Regions from separate parts of the Paenibacillus sp. FSL H8-0168 genome, predicted to be linked through region 1. Evidence: a T-box and tRNA genes for the amino acid it is inferred to sense, from the RefSeq annotation. Region 1 holds a T-box; the other regions hold tRNA genes.
The links. The T-box of region 1 lies ahead of tyrS (tyrosine--tRNA ligase). A T-box ahead of a tRNA ligase gene usually reads a tRNA of that ligase, here a tRNA-Tyr.
Positions count from the first base shown of each region.

Region 2: it encodes a tRNA-Tyr, which carries the amino acid that the T-box ahead of tyrS (tyrosine--tRNA ligase) is inferred to sense. The anticodon was not compared.
Region 3: it encodes a tRNA-Tyr, which carries the amino acid that the T-box ahead of tyrS (tyrosine--tRNA ligase) is inferred to sense. The anticodon was not compared.

Region 1 is NZ_CP151948.1:3,611,663-3,615,393, reverse strand. It holds gene MHI21_RS16090 (transglycosylase domain-containing protein) at 1-1,086, opposite strand, end outside; T-box leader at 1,222-1,488, shown strand; gene tyrS (tyrosine--tRNA ligase) at 1,555-2,808, shown strand; gene MHI21_RS16080 (AraC family transcriptional regulator) at 3,010-3,731, shown strand, end outside.
Region 2 is NZ_CP151948.1:4,745,372-4,749,102, reverse strand. It holds rRNA gene MHI21_RS21130 (23S ribosomal RNA) at 1-298, shown strand, start outside; tRNA gene MHI21_RS21125 (tRNA-Asn) at 365-440, shown strand; tRNA gene MHI21_RS21120 (tRNA-Ser) at 444-535, shown strand; tRNA gene MHI21_RS21115 (tRNA-Glu) at 553-624, shown strand; tRNA gene MHI21_RS21110 (tRNA-Val) at 693-768, shown strand; tRNA gene MHI21_RS21105 (tRNA-Met) at 795-871, shown strand; tRNA gene MHI21_RS21100 (tRNA-Asp) at 887-963, shown strand; tRNA gene MHI21_RS21095 (tRNA-Phe) at 1,001-1,073, shown strand; tRNA gene MHI21_RS21090 (tRNA-Thr) at 1,096-1,171, shown strand; tRNA gene MHI21_RS21085 (tRNA-Tyr) at 1,177-1,262, shown strand; tRNA gene MHI21_RS21080 (tRNA-Trp) at 1,270-1,343, shown strand; tRNA gene MHI21_RS21075 (tRNA-His) at 1,361-1,433, shown strand; tRNA gene MHI21_RS21070 (tRNA-Gln) at 1,444-1,518, shown strand; tRNA gene MHI21_RS21065 (tRNA-Gly) at 1,526-1,597, shown strand; tRNA gene MHI21_RS21060 (tRNA-Cys) at 1,610-1,684, shown strand; tRNA gene MHI21_RS21055 (tRNA-Leu) at 1,696-1,774, shown strand; gene MHI21_RS21050 (hypothetical protein) at 1,996-2,493, opposite strand; gene MHI21_RS21045 (hypothetical protein) at 3,175-3,390, opposite strand; gene MHI21_RS21040 (MarR family transcriptional regulator) at 3,611-3,731, shown strand, end outside.
Region 3 is NZ_CP151948.1:1,136,188-1,139,918, reverse strand. It holds gene MHI21_RS05265 (hypothetical protein) at 80-343, opposite strand; tRNA gene MHI21_RS05260 (tRNA-Leu) at 1,051-1,130, opposite strand; tRNA gene MHI21_RS05255 (tRNA-Arg) at 1,143-1,219, opposite strand; tRNA gene MHI21_RS05250 (tRNA-Gly) at 1,227-1,301, opposite strand; tRNA gene MHI21_RS05245 (tRNA-Leu) at 1,313-1,393, opposite strand; tRNA gene MHI21_RS05240 (tRNA-Lys) at 1,405-1,480, opposite strand; tRNA gene MHI21_RS05235 (tRNA-Tyr) at 1,488-1,573, opposite strand; tRNA gene MHI21_RS05230 (tRNA-Thr) at 1,578-1,653, opposite strand; tRNA gene MHI21_RS05225 (tRNA-Asp) at 1,667-1,743, opposite strand; tRNA gene MHI21_RS05220 (tRNA-Met) at 1,771-1,844, opposite strand; tRNA gene MHI21_RS05215 (tRNA-Val) at 1,871-1,946, opposite strand; tRNA gene MHI21_RS05210 (tRNA-Glu) at 1,956-2,027, opposite strand; tRNA gene MHI21_RS05205 (tRNA-Ser) at 2,048-2,139, opposite strand; tRNA gene MHI21_RS05200 (tRNA-Asn) at 2,143-2,218, opposite strand; tRNA gene MHI21_RS05195 (tRNA-Ala) at 2,223-2,298, opposite strand; rRNA gene rrf (5S ribosomal RNA) at 2,369-2,485, opposite strand; rRNA gene MHI21_RS05185 (23S ribosomal RNA) at 2,637-3,731, opposite strand, start outside.

The DNA.
Region 1 (3,731 bases):
GGTGGTGTACACCATATAACCGCCTGTGCGAAGCTGCTGTTCGGCTTCTTTGAGTAAATCGTTATCATCCTTGGTCTTGGTATCTGCACTGGCATTAGCTGCTTGACCCGGATTGGTGACAGACATGAGTGCCTGCGCAGCTTGTCGTTCTGTTTCCATCATAAGGTATGGATAGGTGTTATAAGCTTTAACAGTGCGTGGTGCGAGAGATTTTTTAATATCAAAAGCCATCGCTTCATCATACTGTGCTTTATTGATTTTGTTCTCCTCCAGCATTCGACTGAGTACCAGGTGCTGGCGGTTGATGGCTCTTTTAAAGCCAGCTTCATTAAACTCACCCTTACCGTTGAAAGCAGAATAAGAAGAAGGAAGCTGTGGCAAACCTGCTAGATAGGCAGCCTGGGCTATATTAAGCTCGTTCAGATCATTCTCATTAAAGATACCTTTGGCCGCTGCTTTAATGCCAAAGACGTTGTAACCGCTTGAACCATTACCAAAAGGTACTTTATTGAGATAGGCCGTAATAATTTGTTGCTTGCTTAGGAAGCGCTCAAGGCGCAGAGACAGCAAAATTTCTTTGACCTTGCGGTCATCCGTGCGATCGAGATTTAGAAAGACACGACGCGCAAGCTGCTGGGTGAGGGTACTACCCCCGGTTTGTACGGATTCATGCAGCGCCTTTTGCTTCACAGCACGCAGCGTTCCCGACAGATCGACACCTTTATGCTCGTAAAAATGATTATCTTCAATGGCAATGACTGCGTCAATGACGAGTTGTGGAATCTCCTTAAACGTGACAGGTCTTCGATCTTCTTCTGTCCGAAGTTGTCCGATGGGAGAGCCATCATTGAAATAAGCGAAGCCTGTGATTGCATTCTTATCTACTTCCTGTAGGATCATGGATCTGGAACGCACGGGTTCGCTTTTTACAATAGAAGCAACATAGCCAGCGGCGGCCCCCCCTGCAAATAGTGCCCCCATAAAACCGATGATGATGACCCACTTTATGACACGGCCGAGCCTTCGCATGGTTGTCCTCAAGCGGGAAGGCTTTGGCGCTGATACATTGTTTTTTTCTTCAACCATTAAGTCTTCCTCCTTTATAACAGCCATTATTATAGCATAAAATTACAAAATGAACCCATATGCTAAAAAGCCTGTCTTTTGGTGTCGTTGACTACATAAAAGCAGTGTGTTATAAATAGGTCAAAGTAAATATCGTGAAAAGCAGAGAAAGACTTCAGTAGAAGGCGGATTCACGTTGTACAGAGAGCCGATGGGTGGTGTGAATCGGTAGCGTCCCTCCTTTGAATTACCGTCTGGAGCTGTCTGGATGAATGGAAAGCATTTGCAGATTTGCGAAGCTGCCATAGTAATCCAGTACCGGGTGTAGGCCCGTTATAGGAATGAAGTGAAAGAAATGTCTGTCTTTGACATGCGTTTCTTTAATTAGGGTGGTAACGCGAGCAGCTCCTTCTCGTCCCTTGGGATGAAAGGGGCTTTTTGGTTTGTCTAATATGTAATATTTTGGATGAAAAATGGGAGGTATACAGCATGAAGTGGGAAGAATTGAAGCCGGAGCAACAGGTAGAGGTCGAGCGACAGTTAGAGGTGATACAGCGGGGTGTGGCGGAAATTGTACCGGAGGATGAGCTGAAGCGTAAGGTTATCAAATCAGTCGTTAGCGGCGAGCCACTCAAAATTAAGCTGGGTCTTGATCCATCTGCGCCTGACATTCACATCGGACATACGGTTGTTATGCACAAACTGCGCCAGTTCCAGGAATTAGGCCATCAAGTGCAACTGATTATCGGAGATTTTACAGGCAGAATTGGTGATCCGACAGGTAAATCGGAGACTCGTAAGCAACTGACTGAGGAAGATGTACAGCGTAATGCTCAAACGTACAAGGAACAAATTTTTAAAATTCTCGATCCTGAAAAAACAAAGGTATTCTACAATTCCGAATGGTTAGGGCCAATGTCTTTTGCTGATGTAGTAACCCTGTCGGCCAAAGTAACGGTTGCCCGTATGTTGGAACGGGATGATTTTACAAAGAGGTACCAAAACGGATTGCCGATCAGCATCCATGAGTTCTTTTACCCGCTGATGCAGGGCATGGATTCCGTGGCTCTCCAAAGCGATATTGAATTGGGGGGGACGGATCAGAAGTTTAATCTGCTAATGGGCAGAACCCTGCAAAAAGAATACGGAGTTGAGCCGCAGGCTACGATTACATTACCATTGCTTGAAGGGCTGGATGGCGTCCAGAAGATGAGCAAAAGTTTGGGGAACTACATTGGTGTTGATGAGGAGCCGAACGAAATATACGGGAAGTCCATGTCCGTTCCTGACGAGCTGATGCTGAAATATTTTGAGCTTGCAACGGATATCAACAACGAGGAGCTGTCAGAGCTGGCGAAAGGTGTTAAGGACGGCTCAGTGCATCCACGTGATGCCAAAATGAAGCTGGCTGGAACGTTAGTGCGCATGTACCATGGTGAAGAAGCAGAGGAAGCAGCGAAGCAGCATTTTGTGACCGTATTCCAGCAACGTGCGCTGCCTGACGATATTGAAGAGTTCACCTTGACGGCTGATCAGTTAGAAGAAGGTGGCATTCGTGTGATCCAGTTGCTGACTCATCTGGGCTTTGCAGCATCTAACGGTGAAGCCAAGCGCAGTATTCAGCAGGGTTCGGTCAAAATTAACGAAGAGAAATGGACGGATGTGAACGAAGCATACACGCCGAAGGAAGGCGACATTGTGCAGGTAGGTAAACGGAAATTTGCTAAAATCAAGCTTGGATAATGAAAATATATTCAAAAGCAGCGCTGAGATTGTATCGATCTCAGCGCTGCTTTTTTATTTCTGCAAAGTGAAAAGTCATGGTAAACTTAGCACAAATAATCAAACATGTAGGTAAAGAGTTATACATAATGAAAACGTGGGTTGCACAATTTCGGTGTAGGATCGATAACCAAAACAATTACAAGTGCGGGGAAGGATTATATGGACTACTTTAAACGAATTCAGTGTGCGATTGAGTTTATTGAATTGAATCTCCGGGAGGATCTAAAAATTGCCGATATTGCTTCACAGGCATGCTTTTCAGCTTTTCATTTCCAGCGGGTTTTTCAGGCCATTTCGGGTTTTACGGTTCAACAATATATAAGAAGGAGAAGATTGTCCGAGGCGGCTGAACAGCTAAAACAATCCAATCAAAAAGTGTTGGACGTTGCTATTGAGTATCAGTACAACTCACAAGAGGCTTTTACCCGCGCTTTTGAAAAGAATTTTGGGATCACCCCTGGGAAGTATCGTAACGGTGATATTGAGCTTCCTGGGCAAAGTAAAATCAATTTTCTGGATTACCAAAAAAATACGATGGGGGATTTGGATGTGAATAAGCCGGTGATATTGCAGCTCGAAACGGTCAAAATTGTAGGATATGAATATAAAACAAATCTGAATAATGAGCAGCACTATAAAGAAATCCCAGGATTTTATGGACACTTTGGAGCAAATGAATATTTTATGTGTATCCCGAACAAAATTGCACCGGGAATGTCATATGGGGTTGCCTGTCAATTTGAAGACAACGGTGCATTTTCATTTGTGGTGGGCGAGGCAGTTGAAAAAGAGTCAAAAGAACTGGCAGAGGGTTTCATATATATGGAGATTCCAGCAGGGAAGTATGCTGAGTTTGACGCTTCGGGTTCAGATGGACGGGT
Region 2 (3,731 bases), 1.1 Mb from region 1:
CGTGAGACAGTTCGGTCCCTATCTGTCGTGGGCGTAGGAAATTTGAGAGGAGCTGTCCTTAGTACGAGAGGACCGGGATGGACGTACCGCTGGTGTACCAGTTGTTCCGCCAGGAGCACCGCTGGGTAGCTATGTACGGAAGGGATAAGCGCTGAAAGCATCTAAGCGTGAAGCCCCCCTCAAGATGAGATTTCCCAATTAGTAAGACCCCTTGAAGACGACGAGGTAGATAGGTTGGGGGTGGAAGTGCAGTAATGCATGGAGCTGACCAATACTAATCGGTCGAGGGCTTATCCTAAAATAAAACGCAAATGAGTTTCGGATCCAGTTTTCAGGGTGTAACCTTGAAACAAATGCTTAATATTCCCTGATAGCTCAGTTGGTAGAGCACTCGACTGTTAATCGAGTTGTCACAGGTTCGAGTCCTGTTCGGGGAGCCATATGGAGAGGTGTCCGAGTTGGCCGAAGGAGCACGATTGGAAATCGTGTAGGCGCCAAAAGCGTCTCGAGGGTTCGAATCCCTCTCTCTCCGCCATAATTGATTTGTAGCATGGCCCGTTGGTCAAGGGGTTAAGACACCTCCCTTTCACGGAGGTAACAGGGGTTCGAATCCCCTACGGGTCATAAAAATATCATAAAAGGGATTGCAATAAAAAGTTCATTATGGTATAATATGAGAAGTGCTTAATTGTGGAGGCTTAGCTCAGCTGGGAGAGCATCTGCCTTACAAGCAGAGGGTCGGGGGTTCGAGCCCCTCAGCCTCCACCATTTGAAAAATAAATATTTATTACTGTCGCGGGGTGGAGCAGTTCGGTAGCTCGTCGGGCTCATAACCCGAAGGTCGCAGGTTCAAATCCTGCCCCCGCAACCAATTAAAATTTATTATGGAACTGTGGTGTAGAGGCCTAACATGCCTGCCTGTCACGCAGGAGATCGCGGGTTCGAATCCCGTCAGTTCCGCCATTAGTAATACAACGTTTAATGATGAGTCTTAGAATAAGGCTCGGTAGCTCAGTCGGTAGAGCAGAGGACTGAAAATCCTCGTGTCGGCGGTTCGATTCCGTCCCGAGCCACTTTTAATTGAATATTTTATGTGCCGGTGTAGCTCAACTGGTAGAGCAACTGACTTGTAATCAGTAGGTTGGGGGTTCAAGTCCTCTCGCCGGCACCATTTTTGGAGGATTAGCGAAGTGGCCAAACGCATCAGACTGTAAATCTGCTCCCTTACGGGTTCGGTGGTTCGAATCCATCATCCTCCACCAGTTTTATAGGGGCATAGTTTAAAGGTAGAACAACGGTCTCCAAAACCGTTGGTGTGGGTTCAATTCCTGCTGCCCCTGCCAATCATTCATTACTTGCGGCGGTCGTGGCGAAGTGGTTAACGCACCGGACTGTGACTCCGGCATTCGTGGGTTCAAGCCCCATCGGCCGCCCTTTACTTATTGGGGATTAGCCAAGCGGTAAGGCAACGGACTTTGACTCCGTCATGCATAGGTTCAAATCCTATATCCCCAGCCATCATTATGCGGACGTGGCTCAGCGGTAGAGCATCGCCTTGCCAAGGCGAGGGTCGCGGGTTCGATTCCCGTCGTCCGCTTTGTTACACTCTGGCGCCATAGCCAAGTGGTAAGGCAAAGCTCTGCAAAAGCTTTATTCCCCAGTTCAAATCTGGGTGGCGCCTCCATAATTGAATACGCCGGCGTGGCGGAATGGCAGACGCGCTCGACTCAAAATCGAGTGGGAAACCGTGGAGGTTCGAGTCCTCTCGCCGGTATTAACTAAAAGAGTTCATTAGAGACATTTTCTAGTGAGCTTTTTTTATTCGAGTTTTAGTGCCTCACTCATTGTTTGAGCTGAAGATACTTTCGAGTTGTATTCCATAATCACTGTGACCCGGCCATTCCTGAACTTCTTTCATGCTTACCCCTAATACATCTACATAAATATACTCCAGGTATTCAAGACAATAAGAATTGTCAGAAGATAGGATTCCTGTTATTCCTTCATACGAATCAGAAGCTCATAGAACGTGTCCACCAGTGGCAGTATACGGCGACTGGCTTTATTCTTGGTTCGATCCTTTTCAATTTCAATATATCTACCATTCAAATTGCCCGATGTGGCGGTATGTTTAATATTAATAGTCCAATTCAATAAATCAATAGCCGACCATTTTAATCCTACGACCTTGCTTCGGCTTAGCCCATAAAAGGCAGCCAGGATAACGAAAAGCTCAATTCTTTCGCCTCGGATTACTGCGAGGAGTTGATTCAGCTCCTCGGCATTGTAGAAGCTCACGACGTAATTGTTCTTTTTTGGGCTTTCAACTAAGTCAGGGAGATTCGCCACAATCGGCTTTATTTTCACGGCATACTGAAGGGCTCTGCAAATGTTCGCGTGGTAATGAATAACGGTATTGGCGCTGACACCTTGCACATTCATTTCATGGGTATACAAGGTCTGAAAATCTTCTGTAGTTAAATCATCAAGCAATACATCCCTTTCTCTCGGAAAAAGGATCTACGTGGCCTTTTACAGTGTCGGAATAGGAGATATAGGAGATAAGCCCGATACTGTTTTTCATCATCTCTAGCCATTGAAGCATAAAGTCTGCGAACAGCCTTTTGCTATTACCGGATGGAGTAGCCGCTTTTACTCTTACAGCATATCTTCGTTTTCAACCGCGAGTGCTTGTCCTTCCATATGATAATTCTTCCTGGCTTCCTGAAGCAAGATTTCGGCTCTTTTCTTGGTTCCTTTTATCTTAAGCCCCGTAGGGATCCATTTTGGTTATCGTTTACCATTCTTATCTTTACAGTTAGGCGGATGTCCCGTTGCGCTTTCTCCTCTTCCAACAACTCCAGAGGGTGAACCCGATCCTTTTTCAAATACCGGTTGGGCTTCCGAATGGATTTGCTACAAAAGTGGTAGCTGAATCCGCCGATGGATTGCTTTAGCGCCCAGAAGGTGCATTTTATTTTGAACCGGGCGGTATAAAGTTCGATGATCTAAGTCGCCTCCAGTGTCAGATCGGTGCTGGCTAGAATGGAGCATCGCCTGTTCGGATTCACCAGCAAAAACCACAGTTTTTGGTATACTCTTTGGCCCCATACCATATCCAGACACAGGTAATTGACGGATTATTCTTTGCCATACATGCTCACGATAGCGTACTCAAACGCGGCGATACGGCTTTAAAACAGCTCGGCCAAGCACCACCTTTGTCCTCTTTTTACGGTAGCGCCCCCGGTCTGTGGCAGGTGTACCATGACGTTCATAGGCAACGGTATTGGACTTGGCTTCGGTTACCAGATCCATCCGGGTGCTGCCGAATTGGTTCCATTGTTCAACCCCCGCAAAGCAGGATTGATCAGAGGTAGGCAAAACCATTTCCAGGACGTGCCCTAGTCAAAACACAGCATGAGGCCGATGACAATGACAACAAACCCATGAAAAGCGCCTCCAAAATTGCGTCACATTCAACACAATTGATATTGATTATCAATATCAATTGTGTTAATATGATTTTGTTCACTAGTGAACAAAAAATAATCTAATGGTGACACTGAACTTGATCTGCAACTACTACAAGAGAGGGGAGATTGGGAAATTGGAGTTTCAAAATCATTTTAAAGGTCATCTTTACGAGCAATATATTAAAATGCTACATCTGAATGAGCTGTATACTGAACAAGAATTTAACTCGTTTCGGCAACAGGCCAGAAAGTATG
Region 3 (3,731 bases), 2.5 Mb from region 1:
AAAAAAAGCAGCCCCTCATGAACTGCCCTACTGCTACTCACTTCAACAATAGGATGAGTTCATTCAAAGGCTACCTCATTTACCAAGTAATCCAACCACTCGTTCGTTTGTAACTGTGTAGGAGCTCGTATTCTTCACTACGCATCAGTCGTTTCATTTTTGTTCTATACAGACGATAATCATCTTTTCTTGCTATCTTACATTCTTTGTTGTAATGAACACTCTTGATTCCTTTACGGAAATCCTTAAGCTTCTCTTTTCTTGAATCTTTGGGCTTATTATTGATCTCCAGACTTTGCTGTTTCTCATCTTCCCAGAATTGAATCTCTTCCCGTGTAAACATCTTCATCCCCGTTGTGCCGGGTTAGATTTTGGCATTTGAAGCCATGACCTTAGACACAACTAATAGAAGAAGATCTTCGGATTGAACATTAGCTCACCTCTGATTTTATTCTCCCTTATTTTAACATATTTATAACTATCCTGCCCTTTAGTTTAATAAAAAGAGAGCAGACTTGAAGCGCCTGCTCAACATTGTGTGTTATTTAACTATCGTTCCTCGTTAGTTGTACGCCCTATCCATAGAAAGCCTCGTGTGCACCTGTCATATCTGGCATCGTGATATCCATGGTCACCATGTCCAGTTGCTTCTCAGACGAAGAAGACTCCGGTCAGCGCTTCGCTCAAAGCCTATTGAACGGTAAGCAGATTGAAGTTTTAGATCTGGTGCGGTTGCTTCTCTCGCCGATACCAGAGTTAGGTTGCGGGGTGCTGGAGGCGGGGTAATTTCCGATGAAATTTTCTGTCTGCATGCTGATATTGCCTTCAAGAATTGAACTACGAGCTGAAACTTAAGTATATGGAGGAGATTGGCTTGGAGTTTCTACTGCTTGTGATGTCGATAAAAACAGTTTAAAAGTAAAAAAGGAGAGATGGCATAAAAATAAGCCATCTCTCCTTTTTCATATATATAAAGCGGGTAATGGGAATCGGACCCACGCTACCAGCTTAGAAGGCTGAGTTTTACCATTGAGCTACATCCGAAATAGATGCCGGTGAGAGGACTCGAACCTCCACGGTTTCCCTCACGATTTTGAGTCGCGCGCGTCTGCCAATTCCGCCACACCGGCTTATGAAGTTAATGGCGTCCCCTGAGAGATTCGAACTCCCGACCTTTTGATTCGTAGTCAAACGCTCTATCCAGCTGAGCTAAGGGGACTAATAAATGGAGCGGACGACGGGAATCGAACCCGCGACCCTCGCCTTGGCAAGGCGATGCTCTACCGCTGAGCCACGTCCGCAAAAAACAAGATGCGCGTGGAGGGACTTGAACCCCCACGTCAAAGACGCTAGATCCTAAGTCTAGTGCGTCTGCCAATTCCGCCACACGCGCATGTAATACAATGGTGAGCCATGAAGGACTCGAACCTTCGACACCCTGATTAAAAGTCAGGTGCTCTACCAACTGAGCTAATGGCTCGTAAAACTGGTGGAGGATGATGGATTCGAACCACCGAACCCGTAAGGGAGCAGATTTACAGTCTGATGCGTTTGGCCACTTCGCTAATCCTCCAAAATGGTGCCGGCGAGAGGACTTGAACCCCCAACCTACTGATTACAAGTCAGTTGCTCTACCAGTTGAGCTACACCGGCATATTAAGTTAAATGGCGGAACCGACGGGATTCGAACCCGCGATCTCCTGCGTGACAGGCAGGCATGTTGGGCCTCTACACCACGGTTCCAGAGGCAACTCTCTTAGTTGAAAGTAATTGCGGAGGCAGGATTTGAACCTGCGACCTTCGGGTTATGAGCCCGACGAGCTACCGAACTGCTCCACCCCGCGACAGTAATAAATATTTATTTTTCAAATGGTGGAGGCTGAGGGGCTCGAACCCCCGACCCTCTGCTTGTAAGGCAGATGCTCTCCCAGCTGAGCTAAGCCTCCGAATTACTATGACCCGTAGGGGATTCGAACCCCTGTTACCTCCGTGAAAGGGAGGTGTCTTAACCCCTTGACCAACGGGCCATATATCTATTATTAAGAGCTGGCGGAGAGAGAGGGATTCGAACCCTCGAGACGCTTTTGGCGCCTACACGATTTCCAATCGTGCTCCTTCGGCCAACTCGGACACCTCTCCATATGGCTCCCCGAACAGGACTCGAACCTGTGACAACTCGATTAACAGTCGAGTGCTCTACCAACTGAGCTATCAGGGAATATTGGTGGAGCCAAGGGGGATCGAACCCCTGACCTCCTGCGTGCAAGGCAGGCGCTCTCCCAGCTGAGCTATAGCCCCATCTAAAAAATCAATTTTGTATGTATAATCAATAGCCTGATAGGCGAAAAAAAATCCCCATTATGGGGTTGCTTGGCGACGTCCTACTCTCCCAGGACCCTGCGGTCCAAGTACCATCGGCGCTGGAGGGCTTAACGGTCGTGTTCGGGATGGGTACGTGTGGAACCCCTCCGCTATCGCCACCAAACATGAATTTACATCGTAAATTCTACCGTACGGTTATTCAGTTCATCACTTATCGTGTGAATGAATAGCCATGCGCTTGTTGTATGTATTTCTACATACATTCAAGGTTACACCCTGAAAACTGGATCCGAAACTCATTTACGTTTTATTTTTAGGATAAGCCCTCGACCGATTAGTATTGGTCAGCTCCATGCATTACTGCACTTCCACCCCCAACCTATCTACCTCGTCGTCTTCAAGGGGTCTTACATACTGGGAAATCTCATCTTGAGGGGGGCTTCACGCTTAGATGCTTTCAGCGCTTATCCCTTCCGTACATAGCTACCCAGCGGTGCTCCTGGCGGAACAACTGGTACACCAGCGGTACGTCCATCCCGGTCCTCTCGTACTAAGGACAGCTCCTCTCAAATTTCCTACGCCCACGACAGATAGGGACCGAACTGTCTCACGACGTTCTGAACCCAGCTCGCGTACCGCTTTAATGGGCGAACAGCCCAACCCTTGGGACCTACTTCAGCCCCAGGATGCGATGAGCCGACATCGAGGTGCCAAACCTCCCCGTCGATGTGGACTCTTGGGGGAGATAAGCCTGTTATCCCCAGGGTAGCTTTTATCCGTTGAGCGATGGCCCTTCCATGCGGTACCACCGGATCACTAAGCCCGACTTTCGTCCCTGCTCGACTTGTAGGTCTCGCAGTCAAGCTCCCTTCTGCCTTTGCACTCTTCGAATGATTTCCAACCATTCTGAGGGAACCTTGGGGCGCCTCCGTTACTCTTTAGGAGGCGACCGCCCCAGTCAAACTGCCCACCTGACACTGTCCTCGCACCGGATCACGGTACCAAGTTAGAACCTAGATACGATCAGGGTGGTATCCCAAGGATGCCTCCTCTCAAGCTGGCGCTCAAGATTCTACGGCTCCCACCTATCCTGTACAGATCGTACCCAAATTCAATATCAAGCTGCAGTAAAGCTCCATGGGGTCTTTCCGTCTTGTCGCGGGTAACCTGCATCTTCACAGGTATTAAAATTTCACCGGATCTCTCGTTGAGACAGCGCCCAAGTCGTTACGCCATTCGTGCGGGTCAGAATTTACCTGACAAGGAATTTCGCTACCTTAGGACCGTTATAGTTACGGCCGCCGTTTACTGGGGCTTCGGTTCATAGCTTCGCCCGAAGGCTTACCACTCCCCTTAACCTTCCAGCACCGGGCAGGCGTCAGCCCGTATACTTCGCCTTGCGGCTTCGC